Regions from separate parts of the Bacillus sp. PK3-067 genome, predicted to be linked through region 3. Evidence: riboswitches for the same ligand, from Rfam matches in the RefSeq annotation. Region 3 holds a riboswitch; each other region holds the start of a gene.
The links. A riboswitch is a leader RNA that binds a small molecule or an ion and turns the genes downstream of it on or off. The one in region 3 is predicted to bind magnesium.
Positions count from the first base shown of each region.

Region 1 (5,219 bases), on a different replicon from region 3:
ACCACTCCAGTTATTTTTAGCTTGTTCTTGTCGTAATGCAAAAAAACGGGCTGTTACAAGTATTGTTCCTAATTTAAGAAATTCAGCTGGCTGTATTCCAAAGATCCATGATTGAGCATTATTTACCACTTTTCCTTTCCATAAAACCATAATTAATAAAAAAATCCCCCCAACCATAATACAGATTGAGACTATTCGTTTTTTCCATATTTCATATGGGAGTAAAGCACAAACTATTAACCCTATTGTTCCTAAAAGTAGCTTTGTTAATTGAGAATCAACAAAATGTCTACTGTTATAACCGTAATGTTGGACAGCGACAATGGAGCTTGCACTATACATCATGATAATACCTAAAGTACATGTTATGAATAGAGGAAGGAGCAATAGATAATCGAGTTTTAATATTTTTTTCATTTTAATATCCTCCTGATCTAAAACAAAACATAATATTACATTTGCTAATGAATAGAATCTTGTTCTCGTCAATTACTAAAAATGACTTTTGTTTAGGAAGATTCTATCGCTTACTCCCTGTTTTTTTACGCAAAAATCCCCCTAGTATGTAACTAGAGGGATTCAAAATGGCATGACTAAATAAGGCTTTTGTCCCCCTAGTAGAGCTTTGGCACTATACAACGTAAAGTAATGAAAATTCATTACTTAGCTATCTTAAGAAGAGCCTTAATCCGACAATTCCTGTTCTACCCATTGGCGTCTTTCGACATTTTTGGGCAATAGCCTGTGTTTGCATAGGAGCCTCACCTAACAGGTTAAGCAATATAAATTTTATGTGTTTGTTTCGTGTAGCAAGCATAAATATATTTTTTTTGCTTGTCAAGCAACCATATTGCTAATTTTATTTGTTTTATTGCTTTATAGTCCTTTGAGAAATGATTTGAAAAAATGTATGTAATCATTCCGTATAAGTACATATTTTTGACTTGTAGTGTATTGTTTGATTAAGTAGTTTAACCATATAAATTTGATAAACAGTAAAGAAGATTTTAATCATAAAAGAAGATTTTTTTATGAATGTTCTTTTGATATACAGAATGACTAATTATTCATCTTTTGTTATAAAGTTGGAATTTGATTAAAAACAATAAAATTCATATGTTTTATAACGTTTCTTCGAATTAAATCTATTTGAATTCTATGTTTTTAAGGGCAATTTTAAATTTATAATAAAATATAATTTCATTTTCTATAAACATTTTTTTATAAATGGAATTGAAAGTCAGTTGACAAATATTAAATTCTGGTTTAAATTTTGAAGTAATTCAATAAACTTTGTTAGGTGAGGCTCCTGTATAGAGAAACGCTGCTGCCCAAAAATGTCGAGAGACGCCAATGGGTCAACAGGAACGGTCGGATTAAGGCCCTTCTTAATGTAGCTGGTTATAAAAACCTATGCTATACAGTGCTAAAACTCAACGAGGGAGTGGTATACGATTTGATAGAAAGGCACCTCTGTGATTTTGGTAGAGCTGTCTTAATAATCATTTATTTGTATTGTGAAAAAACCTTTACTCCTTTTTGAGTAAAGGTTTTTCTGTTTAATTTTATTTATTTTTATCTTGTCTATATTCAAAAAGGAGGTAATTCTAGCTAATGAATTGATTGCAATGTCACTATTATTGCTCTAATAAAAAATTAAAGACAGATAAAATAAAACAAAACCACTCATGAAACTCTAGAGTCTCCCTTAGCAATATGAGGAGGAGTTAACATGAAGAAATTATTAAAGGAATTACTTATAACCAAAAATAACTTGGATGAAGAGAAAGTTTTACGTCATGCATCGTATGATATTGCGCAAGAAGTAAAACAGTTTTCAATTGAAGATCGAGTCATATTGCTAGATACGATTCCTGTATTAAAAAGCTCTAAAATTCTTCAATATATGAGTGCAGAAGAAAAATATAATATCTTAATTCACTTATCTGAAAACAAAGCTAAAAAGTTACTAAATTTACAACCGATTGATGAATTAGTAGATTTGCTGTTAGCGGTTCATCCGGAAAAACAGGCTAAATTAATGGCGTATCTAGATAAAATCACAAAACATAACGTGAAAAAATTGATGACTTTCAAACCTGAAACGGCAGGAAGTCTTGTAACAAGTGATTTTGTTGCAGTTAGAGGAAATTGGTCAGTAAAAATGACATTGAAGTACATTAGGGAACATTCTAAAAATGTAGAATCAATATCTTATAGTTATGTTCTTGATAGTCATGGTCATCTTGAGGGAATCGTTTCCATACATGAGTTATTACTAGCAGCAGATGAAGAGATATTATCTACTATCATGATTCAAGAGATAATTTCAGTACACGCTGAAGTTGACCAGCAAGAAGTTGTAAAAAAGCTACTGAATTATAATTTAGCAGCAATACCTGTCACAACAGCAAATAATAAAATGATTGGTATTATAACATTTGATGACGTAATGAATGTTATGGAATCAGAAGCTACAGAAGATATTCAAAAGTTAGGTGGAAGTGAACCATTGAATCAATCTTACTTTGAAGCTAGCATTTGGAGCATTTTCTTAAAACGTCTACCATGGTTATTACTTCTTTTTGTTGCTGAGGCATATACAGGTACAGTATTAAAGTATTTTGAAGACGAAATTGAAACTATAGTTGCCCTTGCTTTCTTTGTTCCATTATTAGTAGGTACTGGAGGGAATACAGGAACACAGGTTGTAGCAACAATTACTCGTGCAATTGGTATTGGAGAGATGAAATTTAAAGACATTTTCCGTGTAATGAAAAAGGAATTTGCAATTGGTATGCTTCTTGGACTTGCACTTGGGATAGCTGGGCTCACTCGTGCTTATATGTTAGGAGTTGGAACAGAAGTTGCACAAGTTGTAGCAATTACTTTATTATTTATTGTTATTTGGGCTTCTCTTGTAGCAGCTGTTTTACCCTTGATTTTAAGGAAATTAAAACTAGATCCTGCAGTTGTTTCAGGTCCATTTATTACAACATTTGTTGACGGAACAGGATTAGTAATTTATTTCATGGTTGCAAAAACGTTATTAAATTTGTAAGTATACACTTAAATAAATACGAAATGTAAATTAAGTATTTTGCATCGCTTGCTAAGACTTAGTGGGGAACTCGGGAATAAGGAAAATAAACACTTTTGTCTTTATTAAAAAATATTTTAAAGGATTCATTGAATGTAATTAATACCGGAGGATAAAACTATGAAACATCTAAGAAAAATCTTCAAACGAATTTTGCTCCTATTTTCTATTTTCATGCTTATTGGCATAGGAATATTATTTGGTACTAGTTATGGCCGAGAGCTTCGTATAACAATCGCTGGGAGTATACTAACTTCTCAACATCCGCAATATGCGAAATATACATTCCTATCCCAAAAGGAACTAGATAAACTGCAAGATAGAATTAATCATCCGAAATGGTCAAACAGTGATGAGCATATTTATAAAAAAATAGCAGGAAAAAGATTAGAAGAATTAAAAAATCAGCCATTAGAAATTGATGTAGAAACAATTAAAAGCAATAAAGATAGTCGTTTTCTTTTCGAAGGAAGGTTAGTTACCATTAGCAATCCCTTCAATGTTAAACTTGTTAGCCATCAAGGAACACAGGGCGCTAACAGGGGAGAAAAAATTAGTGTAATGGCAAAACGTAATCATGCACTTGTTGCTGTGAATGCAAGTGGATTTGCAGATGAAACAGGAAGGGGTGGAGGAAATGTTGCAACTGGCATAGTAATAGAAAATGGGAAAGCTATTGATACAAATATAGATAGAAATACCTCTACAATTATTACCGGTTTAACAAAGTTTGGGCAAATGATAACAGGAAATTATTCTACCCAACAACTTCTGGATAAACAAATCGTTTCAGCAGCAGGATTTATGCCACAGTTAATTGTAAATGGAGAAAAAATGATTACAGAAGGAGACGGTGGTTGGGGTTCTGCTCCGCGAAGTATTATGGCCCAAAAAGAAGATGGTACAATTATGTTTCTAGTCATTGACGGTAGACAGACGCATAGTATAGGGGCTACGTTAAAAGAGTGTCAAGATATTCTATATGAAAAAGGAGCTATAAATGCAATGGCTATGGATGGAGGTTCTTCTGCTACGCTATATTTAGGAGGAAAGGTTATAAATTCACCTTCTACATTATCACATGAAGATCGTTATTTACCGAATGCTTGGGTGGTAACATCAAATCCGAAACAGAAAATAAATATGACGATAGATGGAGAAAAACTAGATTCCGAAACATTCGATAAATTTGATACAAATATTATATCTCATTAAATAGTAATAAGAAGCAAATGTAAATATGAAATAAATTAATTAATGTATAATTTATATTACGTATTTTTTATATAATAAAAATATATTTCAAGCGAAATATATATAATATTTAAACCCTTGTTTTGGTAGGGAAAAGAATAAGGGTTCAGCAATACAAAATTGCTAAACCCTTATTCTTTATTTTTTCCTATTCTACCTAAACTATCTTTAATAGTTGTTTCCCCAAGTTGAGTATATAACAAGGCGGTATCTTGACTGGTATGCCCAAGCTGCTGCATCACTTGTAACGAGTCTTTTTCTTCCATATATAACTTATTTGCCAATGTATGTCGTAATTTATGAGGAGACATTCTTTTTCCATAAGCCTTAGTATATTTTTCTACTATATCCTGAATAGCCCTAACTGAAAGAGGCTGTGCAGTATGTTTATACTTTGATAGAAATACATTCTTTAATTCTTTCCCTGGAGCGTATTTGTTATCTCTGATTTCCATATACTTTTCAAGATCATTCAATGCAATTGGAGTAATCCATACTGAATCTTCTTTATTTCCTTTGCGGATTACATCAATTAGTCTTTCTTTTAGGTTTATATCCTCCATACGAAGATCGGCTAATTCGCTTACACGAATACCACTACCAAGAAAGAGGGAAAGGATAGCTACATCACGCTCCTTATCTCTTAGGAAATAGAATAACTGATGTTTTGTTAAAGATTTTTCATGCTCATACTTAACATAATTTAAAAACTCTTGATCATCATCATTATGAAATATTTTAGATCTCATGCGTTTTGCACGGGCATTTAATGTTTCTTTATCTTTATGTATTTCGATTTTAGCCATTACATTTCTATAAAAATAGCATTCTCCATCTTCATTTTCTGATAGGGAGGTGAGGTACT
Region 1 covers NZ_CP096491.1:149,920-155,138, forward strand. Annotated here, with positions in the region: gene M1D73_RS28510 (FtsW/RodA/SpoVE family cell cycle protein) at 1-417, opposite strand, end outside; M-box (ykoK) riboswitch at 604-780, opposite strand; M-box (ykoK) riboswitch at 1,286-1,451, shown strand; gene mgtE (magnesium transporter) at 1,733-3,061, shown strand; gene M1D73_RS28520 (phosphodiester glycosidase family protein) at 3,221-4,315, shown strand; gene xerS (tyrosine recombinase XerS) at 4,486-5,219, opposite strand, start outside.
Region 1: another riboswitch for magnesium. It lies ahead of mgtE (magnesium transporter); the one in region 3 lies ahead of mgtA (magnesium-translocating P-type ATPase).

Region 2 (5,219 bases), 2.7 Mb from region 3:
TAAAAAGGGGAGTGCGAAGGTGACAAAAACGAAATGGCTAGTAGGTGGTGTCGTAACGTCTTTAATGACTGGCACTTTATTTGGTTGCGCACAAGATCTTCCCCCAAAACCAAATGATAATAGTTGTTCTGATTGGGATTGGGATGATGAACTTGGGGTATGGCAGTGTGATGATAGTAGTTCAGGTTATCGTGGGCATTATTTCTATGGTGGGCGATACTATCAAAATAAATCCACTTTTAAAAATTCATCGGCGTTTAAATCGTATCAATCGTCTGCTGAATTTAAAGGTGGAATTGGAAGCGGTTCAAAGGGAGGATTTGGGGGCTAAAATATGTCGCAATACATAAGGGATCGAAAAGAATTTTATTTAAAATATCCGGATTTTTGGTCGGATTTATATGAATGTGAGTATAGTTTGTTTCATGTTTTTTCTATAACAAATCAGACTTTGGACCAATTACACTTAGCGACTGAACGAATGGGGAAAATATTTTTTAAGACTGCTAGACTGCTGCGTAATTTAAGTGACGAACAGCTTCTAGATCTTGGCTTTCCATCCGCGAGTTTATCTTTCATTAGAATGAAAGGGCTCTATCCTGAATCTGTAATTTCGCGATTTGATTTTGCTGTAACAGAGGATAACAAAATCAAAATGCTTGAGTTTAATAGTGATACACCAACTTTTATTGTGGAATGTTTTCAAATGAATGGGAAAGTATGTGGAAATCTAGGCTATGATGATCCAAACTCGGATCAAGAACGATTGCTATCTTCTGGTGTAACGAAAGCAGTAATGGAAGCGACAAAGGGATTAGATAATCCAAATGTTGTTTTTTCAGCACATCATGAACATATCGAGGATTGGAATACCACTATGTATTTAAGTCAGCTATGCCATGTTGAAAATAAAGTAGTGCCAATGTCAGAACTTAGAATTACAAAGGATGCTCTAGTCGATAAAGATGGGGCGAAGATTGATGTTTTATATCGCCAAACATATCCGATAGAAGATTTAATTGAGGATCAAGATCCTGAAACAGGAGATTTGGTAGGTGTGGAATTGTTACAACTTGTAAAAGCCGGAAAGCTTTTTATAATAAATCCTTTGTCAGCATTTTTACTTCAGCCAAAATCAATTCAGTGTCTTATTTGGGGGTTAGCAGAAGAAGAGGCCTTTTATACAAATGAGGAACAACAGTGGATTAAAGAATATATGTTACCTACATATTTAGAACCAGATTTATTTTTAGGAAAAGGTTCTTTCGTTCAAAAACCTTCATTTGGGAGAGAAGGAGATACAATTACGATTCGCGATAAAGACGAAAATATTATGCTTCAAAATGCACACCAAACATATAAAGCGTCACTGCCGATATTTCAAAAGTATATCGAACTGCCAGTCGTATCCTTGGAAACAGAAAAAGGGATCGAGAAACTGTCATATGTGTTTGGTTCGTTTTTAATTGCTGGAAAAGCGAGTAGTATCGGTATTCGTGCGGGAGAAAAGATTACAGGAAATGAATCGTACTATTTACCGGTAGGTATAAAAAGGAGGGGAAAAAATGATTAATTTTTTATTATATTTAGTAGTAACACTCGGCCTTTTATGTATAGGTCTGTTCTTGATGGAAGTGACAACGAAAGTAAAGGAATTTAAGTTAATGGCTCAAGGAAATAAGGCGGTAAGCTATGTGCTTGGAGGACGATTACTTGGGTTAGCTGTTGTTTTATATTCGACAGCAGCTAATTCAATTTCACTTCTTGATATGATTTCGTGGGGAGCAGTTGGGATTTTGGCTCAAATTATCGTCTTTTATTTAGCTGAGTGGCTTACACCACGCTTTAATATAAACAAAAGTCTCGAAGAAGATAATCAAGCAGTCGGTCTTTTTCTTATGTTTTTATCAATTTCAATTGGGATTGTAATTGCTGGTTGTATAACTTATTAAAAACTTTACGTTTAAACGTAAAGTTTTTTATTTTATCCCGTAAAAGCCCGATTGGTGAGGGCTAATAATCAGTGGGGGATGAACAAAACCTCCACTGATTAAAGTTACACTTTATATATGTTAGTTTGCCATACCTTTTGAAAAAATTGTAGGCTACGGTTGACATCTATTTTAAATAAGAGTAACATTTTCAATGTAATGAAAATAAGTCTCTGTTAGGTGAGGCTCCTGTATAGAGAAATGCTACTGCCCAAAAATGTCGAGAGACGCCAATGGGTCAACAGGAATGATCGAATTAAGGTTTTTCTTAACGTAGCTGGTAATGTACCTATGCTATACAGTGCTAAAACTCGGTGAGGGAGAGGTCCGTAGATTTCTAATTATATTAGAAATCGTTTATTTGTGTATGTAATGGCCGCTACTCTCTTAAGGGTAGGGGCCTTTTTTGTTACCAAGCTATGAGTAATTTCATAGTATAAACTATAAAATTAAACGAGGAGGTGAGGAGCATGTCAAATTCTGACTCGGTTCCGTTACCCATATACTTCAAATCAAAAATATATGATGTAGGCAGGAAACGATTTGTTCCTCCCTCTATATTTATCATAATGTAGCGTTTATAAAACGCGAGACACTTTCACAGTAAAGTGGATAAATTGAGAAACAAAGCGTTTCTTCCTATGTTGTAAAGGAGGAGACGATAATATGTTATATGCAAACAAAACTGTGGGTAACACGTCATATAAACTAAGTAAAAAATCAATAAAAGAACAAACAATGCTCCAAAAAAATAAAGATTTATTAATTGAAATTGCAACAAGAGATGTAAAATCTGTATTTGCATATTTTAAAACAACAAGAGACGGACTATCAATGAAAGAGGCGCAAAAACGTATTCAAGTATATGGCCGAAATGAACTAACTTCAAAAAGAGCACTTCTCGCAGAAGTAATGATGAAGCTTGGTGGCATGATTCCAGGTTTTTCAAAACAACGTGTGTGTGATGAATTACAACGTGAAACGATTACTGTATCTAGAGTAGAATGTTCTAGTAGTACAGGGTTAAATAGTGAACTGAAAATGATGGAGATACCAGTGCAAGAACTTGTACCTGGAGATATGATTTTTCTTTCGGCTGGAGATGCTGTGCCAGCTGATGTACGTATTATTTATGCAGATGATTTATTAGTGAATGAGTCTGTGTTAACGGGAAACGAAGCGAATATAGAGAAGTTTGAGAGCTGCTATCATCTTGAACGTAAACGATTTATTCCATTAAAACGGATGAAAGATTATAATCCACTTGAGCTTGAAAATGTATGTTTTAAAGGTTCGCATATCGTTAGTGGAAATGCAAAAGCTATCGTTGTTTCTACTGGAAAAAATACGTATTCAGGCATATTGCATACTTGTTGTAGTAGAACGTCTTAATGTGTTAATGGTGCTAAATATACAAAAACAATGTATAATAGACAAAGTTGAGCAAAAACGTAGAATGGTAATCTATTTATATAACCTTACGTGATAACGTGAGGTTATTATTTTTTTAATAGGAGAGGAATTATGAAAAAAGTATTATTAGTTGATGGTATGGCACTATTATTTCGTGCTTTTTACGCAACAAGTGTCTACGGACAATTTATGAAACGACAAGATGGAACCCCTACGAACGGGATTCATGGTTATATGAAACACTTGTTAACAGCTACGCAAGCGATCGAACCAACACATATCGTTACATGCTGGGATATGGGAAGTACGACATTTAGAACAGAATCGTTCTCGAATTATAAAGCAAATCGTGCAGCGCCACCAGAAGAATTAATTCCTCAATTTGATTTAGTGCAAGAAATGACTGCGAAATTATCCATTCCAGTTATCGGTATGAAAGGCTACGAAGCGGACGATTGTATCGGTACGCTTGCAAAACAATATTGCAATGAAGCTGAAGTTTATATTTTAACTGGTGATACAGATTTACTTCAACTTGTTGATAAGAACGTTACAGTTATGCTTCTGCGTAAAGGAATTGGAAATTACGAATATTACACACCGGAGAAAATCATGGAAGAAAAAGGTGTAGAGCCGTGGCAAATCGTCCATGCAAAAGCTTTCATGGGAGATACAAGTGATAATTATCCAGGGGTAAAAGGTATCGGTGAAAAAACAGCGTATAAGCTTATTCAAGAGCACGGAACAGTATCCGCTGTACTAGAAAATGTAGAGTCATTAACAAAAGCGCAGCGTACGAAGATTGAAAGTGATTTAGAGAACTTAAATATTTCGTTACAATTAGCCCAAATTCACTGTGAAGTTCCAATTTCATGTTCACTAGAAGAAGGATTACACACAATGGATGAAGAAAAACTTAGATTTGTTTGTGAAGAAATGAATTGGGGAAGACCTGAAATATTAATAAATATGCTATAAATAGTTTGGGAAGAGGGATGTTGCATAAGTCGAACTTTGACTTGGTGACACCTTCTTTTTGTTTTTGTAAACAGTATGATAATAAATAAAATTATGTCGAACTCAATTTTAAATATATAAATATTTCGACAAGATATAATGATAAAAGTTGATGAAAATAATAACTTTTATCATGAAGTGAATTAATTTCAACATAGTTTTAGATAATCATTTTTTCGTGTTCACAAAGTTGTCAGAAAATAAACGGAATTTTCATATGAAGTTCAAATAGAATTCACAACAATCAATTATTATAAGAACACACAGATAATTCTTTATCTTTTATATAAACCATCCCCCAAGGAGGACAATGAAAATGAGAAAAAAAGTGAGAAAATCTTTTAAACAATTATTAATTGAAAATAAACAATCACTATTAAATAATAAAGAAAATATGAAAGAAATTGAAGAGAGAATTGAGAAACGACATGTAGCATATAGTGGTGCCAGTAATTAAATAAAATAAAAAAGATAGCCTATGTAGGCTATCTTTTTTATTTTATATTGAAAAAACGCTATTCAGCTCTTTAATTTTGTAAATATGCAAGATATTTTTATAGCGTTTTTCTATCAATATTACTCATTTTTCGAGGTTGAAATTGGTATATACCAATTTTTGAGATTTTCTATTCAAAATATTACAAAAAATGTTACAATACACTCAAATTTATACTATAAAATCATTTTAATATGAAAAATTGGAATGAAAAGAAAGGAGAGGAATATGAATAAAGATGTCGCTTTGAAATGATTATTATCATTTCATTAGGAGTTGATGTAAAAAGATGAAAAGATACG
Region 2 covers NZ_CP096490.1:1,499,107-1,504,325, forward strand. Annotated here, with positions in the region: gene M1D73_RS07875 (hypothetical protein) at 20-331, shown strand; gene M1D73_RS07880 (glutathionylspermidine synthase family protein) at 335-1,573, shown strand; gene M1D73_RS07885 (DUF350 domain-containing protein) at 1,566-1,952, shown strand; M-box (ykoK) riboswitch at 2,157-2,322, shown strand; gene M1D73_RS07890 (P-type ATPase actuator domain-containing protein) at 2,658-3,383, shown strand; gene M1D73_RS07895 (5'-3' exonuclease) at 3,516-4,382, shown strand; gene M1D73_RS07900 (FbpB family small basic protein) at 4,738-4,878, shown strand; gene M1D73_RS07905 (acyltransferase family protein) at 5,207-5,219, shown strand, end outside.
Region 2: another riboswitch for magnesium. It lies ahead of M1D73_RS07890 (P-type ATPase actuator domain-containing protein); the one in region 3 lies ahead of mgtA (magnesium-translocating P-type ATPase).

Region 3 (5,219 bases):
CTTCTACTAAGGAACTCGCAATAGCTACACTTGCTAATCATATCGTTTAGCTAAAAAGTGAAAAAGACTTATGACAAATAATAGTAATATCTTTCCTATTATAATTCTCGTGTTACTCTCTCATGATTTAGTCAACTTCACTTGTTACGATAATGACTAAAATACATGCGACTTATCATAAATTATAATCTGCCCTCATTATAGCTTGTTTTTTATAAAACGCTTACTTTTGTTGAATTTTAAAAGTTCTGAATAAAATTCCATTTCTGCTATTTGTATCACTTGTATGTCATCTGACTTATATAACAGTTTTTCTAAATAATCATTATTTCGTATTTTTATCGTATATATTCAAACCATTCTAATTTTCTGTACCATCCAAGTATAAGTATAAAATAATAACAGTTTTATTTTTAAATTTTTTTAGACATAAAAAAATGGTAACCCGCCGTTACCATTTTTTACAAAATTATTATTTTTCTACTGGGAATGATTTCAAATCTGTCGCTATTTCTGTATTAGAAAACAACTCTCTAGCCTCTTTCAATAATTCCTTATATGTATCTCCTTGATAACGAGAACTAATGTGAGTTAATATTAGTCGCTTCGCATTTGCCTGAAGTGCAATGCTCGCAGCTTGCTTAGATGTAGAATGAAAATAATCATACGCTTGTTGCTCATCTTCTGCTGCGAAAGTCGCTTCATGGACAAGTACATCTGCATCTTGCGCAAGCTCCCTACTCGCTTCGCAATATCGCGTATCACCTAAGATAGTAATAATTCTTCCTTTTTGAGGTGGGCCGATAAACTCATTTCCATTTAATATCGTGCCATCCTCTAATTCAACTACTTCACCATCTTTTAAACGTTTAAAGATTGGACCTGGTTTCACACCCATCTCAAGCAACTTATCAACTAAAAGAGCACCTTGTATATCTTTCTCTACAATACGATATCCAAAGCATTCTATACCGTGTGACAATCTTTTCGTTTCTACATAAAATTCATTATCTTCAAATACGGTACCTTCTTCTGTTATCTCCACAACTTCAAGTGGATATTTCACATGTGTCGTACTTACCGATAATGCCACTTCAATAAATTGTTTAATTCCTTTCGGTCCATACACCGTTAAAGGCGTAGTTCCTCCTTGAAATGAACGGCTACCTAATAAACCAGGCAATCCAAAAATATGATCGCCATGTAAATGCGTAATAAATATTTTTTCAATGCGGCGCGGACGTACAGATGTATGTAATATTTGATGTTGCGTGGCCTCGCCACAATCAAATAACCAAGTTTGTCCTCGTTCTTCTAACAATTGTAAAGCAATTGCTGAAACGTTCCTTCCTTTTGAAGGAACACCTGCACCAGTTCCTAAAAATACAAATTCCACTTTCTTTCCTCCAGCTCTAAATATACTCTATCTCTCATCTTACGGAATGTTATTTCAAATGGCAAATTGAATTTACATAACCAAACATCTAGACAACTATATAACACGAACGTTATACTCAAAAAATTTAGCTATCGTTCGTGTTTTGTGTTAAAATGATTATACTACATTTTAAGGGAGCGTTTTATTATGAAAGAAGTATTTCGTTTACAAACTGATTTTTCATCTTCATTTGATCGCTGGGTAAGTTCTTTCGTGTCTGATCACCCAGCACAATTAGAATGGACAACTTTAAAGGAATTAATCCATGAATATACAACATCACATACAAATGATACGTTACCAGCATATATTTCTTCAGCTTTAACATATTACGCCCAACGCGTTTCAACTACAAACAGTTCAGAGATTGTTATTTTTGAAAACCCTACAATCTCGTAATCTATAATAAAAAAGCACTGGTTACAGTGCTTTTTTATTTATACTTATTTAGCAAATGATTATATTCCGTCCAAAAGTCGGTATACATACTTCGCTCAAACTCATTTGAAATTATCTTTTCACTTGATTTATTAAATAATTCTTTTGCTTGTAGTGCAAAAGAAACAATTTGTTTTCTATATTCATTTTCATTTACTTCTATATGAAGCCCTTCATAGTATATAGCCTTTTGATCAGTAGAAATAACTTTGACAAAATCCTTTAAAACCACATTTTCACCTATATGGTTTATAGTCCAATGAATTGAAATTGGGCATCCTAACATGAGCATAGTGCCACATCCGTGCAAAATAAGCCCCTCTTCATTTTCAATATCACAAATATATTCTTTATCTAAAGTTCGTAACAGAGCTAAAGCTGATTCACTTATTCCCCATTCCTCATCCATACCTGTTTGTGTAATAATCGTTCCATCCACATTTAAATAAATTTCCCCGTGAGAACATAAATCTTCCTGCTCATTAAACAACCACTTTTGATTCTCAATATTTATAATAAAATTTTGTGGTCCCATTACAAATTCCCCTTTTATAAAAATATTTATTTTTCATATTATTTATAATCAATATCATACATTTCATCCCACATATCTATTATAAATCCGTTTAATATTTTAAAAACACAGATAAAAAAGATATTGACACTACAATTTTACAGTGCTAACATTCAACATGTAATTGAATATGGTCTCTGTTAGGTGAGGCTCCTGTATAGAGAAACGCTGCTGCCCAAAAATGTCGAGAGACGCCAATGGGTCAACAGGAAAGGTCGGAATGAAGGCCTTTTTTAATGTAGCTGGTTTCAGTACCTATGCTATACAGTGCTAAAACTCAACGAGGGAGAGGTGCATGTATTTTGTCATACACAAAAACTGTTTTTATTTATGTCTACTAACAGTCTTTGTTGTGGACTCTTTTAGCTGCGAATTCAGACCTTTACTCGTTTTGAGTAAAGGTCTTTTTACGTCTATATGCACCTTACTATGAAACAAACATAGCATATTCAGAAACTACTAAATTGTACGGAGGTGAGGAACAGTTGGCAATTGATGATTCGGCCCAGATACCCATACGTTTTACATTCATATTTCATCATGTAGGTAGGAAAGAAACTGTTCCTCACCATTTCAAATAGTTAGGTAACAGATTGTTTCCTCCTTCATGACAGAGGAGGAACTACCGATGTTTAATTTACAAAGACAAGAAACAAAGCATGCTTATGAGCAAGATAGCATGAAAACAAATAACGAATTATTAGTGGAGGTTGCAACACAAGATGTAAGCTCTGCGTTAAAACTTTTAGAAACAACACAAGATGGATTATCTAAACAAGAAGCGTCTCGTAGACTTTCTTTATATGGTCCGAACGAAATAGCTCATAATAAAATGGCGCCGTGGTACATTCAATTTCTGTTGGCATTTAAAAATCCATTTATTTTCGTTTTATTAGCTCTTGGAGCACTCTCCTTTTTCACGGATGATATGCAAGGAACAATTGTCGTATCTGCAATGGTACTACTTAGTGCAACAATTCGGTTTTCCCAAGAATTTCGTTCTCAAAAAGCTGCCGATAAGTTAAAAGCTATGGTTCGAACAACTGCAAGCGTATTTAGAATAAATGGATTTGTACATGAAACAAAAAATGTAACGAATTTAAATCGAAATTACACAACAGAAATTCCAATTGAGGAACTTGTACCTGGCGATATCATTTCCCTTTCAGCCGGTGATATCATTCCAGCTGATGTGCGTATTGTATCCGCTAAAGATTTATTTGTTAATCAATCTTCTTTAACAGGGGAAGCACTTCCTGTAGAAAAATACGAACACTGCTACCATACAGAAAATAAGCATATCTTACCGACAAACATGAAAAAAAATTACAATCCACTCGATATGGAAAACCTTTGTTTCATGGGAACAAATATTGTAAGTGGTAGCGCAAAAGCTGTTGTCATCTCAACAAGTACCGATACGTATTTCGGCTCTTTAGCCAATAAGGTAATTGGAAAGCGTGTAGAAACAAGCTTTGATAAAGGTGTAAACAAAGTAAGCTGGCTCTTAATTACATTCATGCTTATTATGGCACCTATTGTCCTTCTCATTAATGGATTCACAAAAGGTGATTGGCAAGAAGCTTTCTTCTTCGCTATTGCCGTCGCTGTTGGCCTTACACCTGAAATGTTACCAATGATTGTAACTGCTAATTTAGCTAAAGGTGCCGTTAAAATGTCTAAACAAAAAGTAATTGTAAAACAGCTAAATTCTATTCAAAACTTAGGTGCTATGAACATTCTTTGTACAGATAAAACCGGAACTTTAACAGAAGATAAAGTTGTCCTTGTTCGTCACTTAGATCCCAAGGGAAATGAATGCAATCGCGTCTTGCAATTTGCCTATTTAAATAGTTTCTATCAAACTGGATTGAAAAATTTAATAGATAAAGCTGTTATTAAGCATACAGAGGAAAACAATACATTTAATCCATCAGCTTTTCAAAAGCTAGATGAAATTCCATTCGATTTCGCCCGCCGGCGTATGTCAGTCATCGTAAAGGATATTTCAGGTGAACATACAATGGTTTGTAAAGGTGCCGTAGAAGAAATTTTATCAATTTGTAACTACACTGAAGTGGATGAAAAAATCGTTCCACTCACCGAGGAAATACGTTCAAATGTCAAAAAAATAAGTGAGACACTAAATAGTGAAGGTATGCGGGTTATTGCTGTGGCTTATAAAAAAGATAGAAGAATAAATGATACAGAGTACGCAGTAAAAGACGAAACTGATATGATTCTCGCTGGATATATCGGCTTTTTAGATCCACCGAAACCATCTGCAGCAGCTGCAATTCAAGCATTACAAAAACATGGTGTACAAGTGAAAATTTTAACTGGCGATAACGAAATTGTTACAAGAAAGGTTTGTAAAGAAGTTGGATTAGATATCTGCGAACCAATCCTCGGTTACGAGATTGATTCTTTACCAGATAAAGCATTAGCAAAACTTGCCGAAGAAACGACTGTATTTGCGAAGCTTAATCCCATGCAAAAATCTCGTATTATACACGCATTACAAGGAAATGGATACACTGTAGGTTACATGGGAGACGGCATTAACGATGCTGTAGCATTACGTGAAGCTGATGTCGGAATATCTGTTGATACTGCTACTGATATTGCGAAAGAAGCTTCCGATATTATTCTACTCGAAAAAAGTTTAACTATATTAGAAGCAGGGATTTTAGAAGGACGTACTACATTCGGAAATATTTTAAAATATATTAAGATGACAGCTAGCTCTAACTTCGGTAATGTGTTTAG
Region 3 covers NZ_CP096490.1:4,159,401-4,164,619, forward strand. Annotated here, with positions in the region: gene rnz (ribonuclease Z) at 473-1,396, opposite strand; gene M1D73_RS21325 (DUF3932 family protein) at 1,586-1,837, shown strand; gene M1D73_RS21330 (hypothetical protein) at 1,872-2,411, opposite strand; M-box (ykoK) riboswitch at 2,580-2,747, shown strand; gene mgtA (magnesium-translocating P-type ATPase) at 3,079-5,219, shown strand, end outside.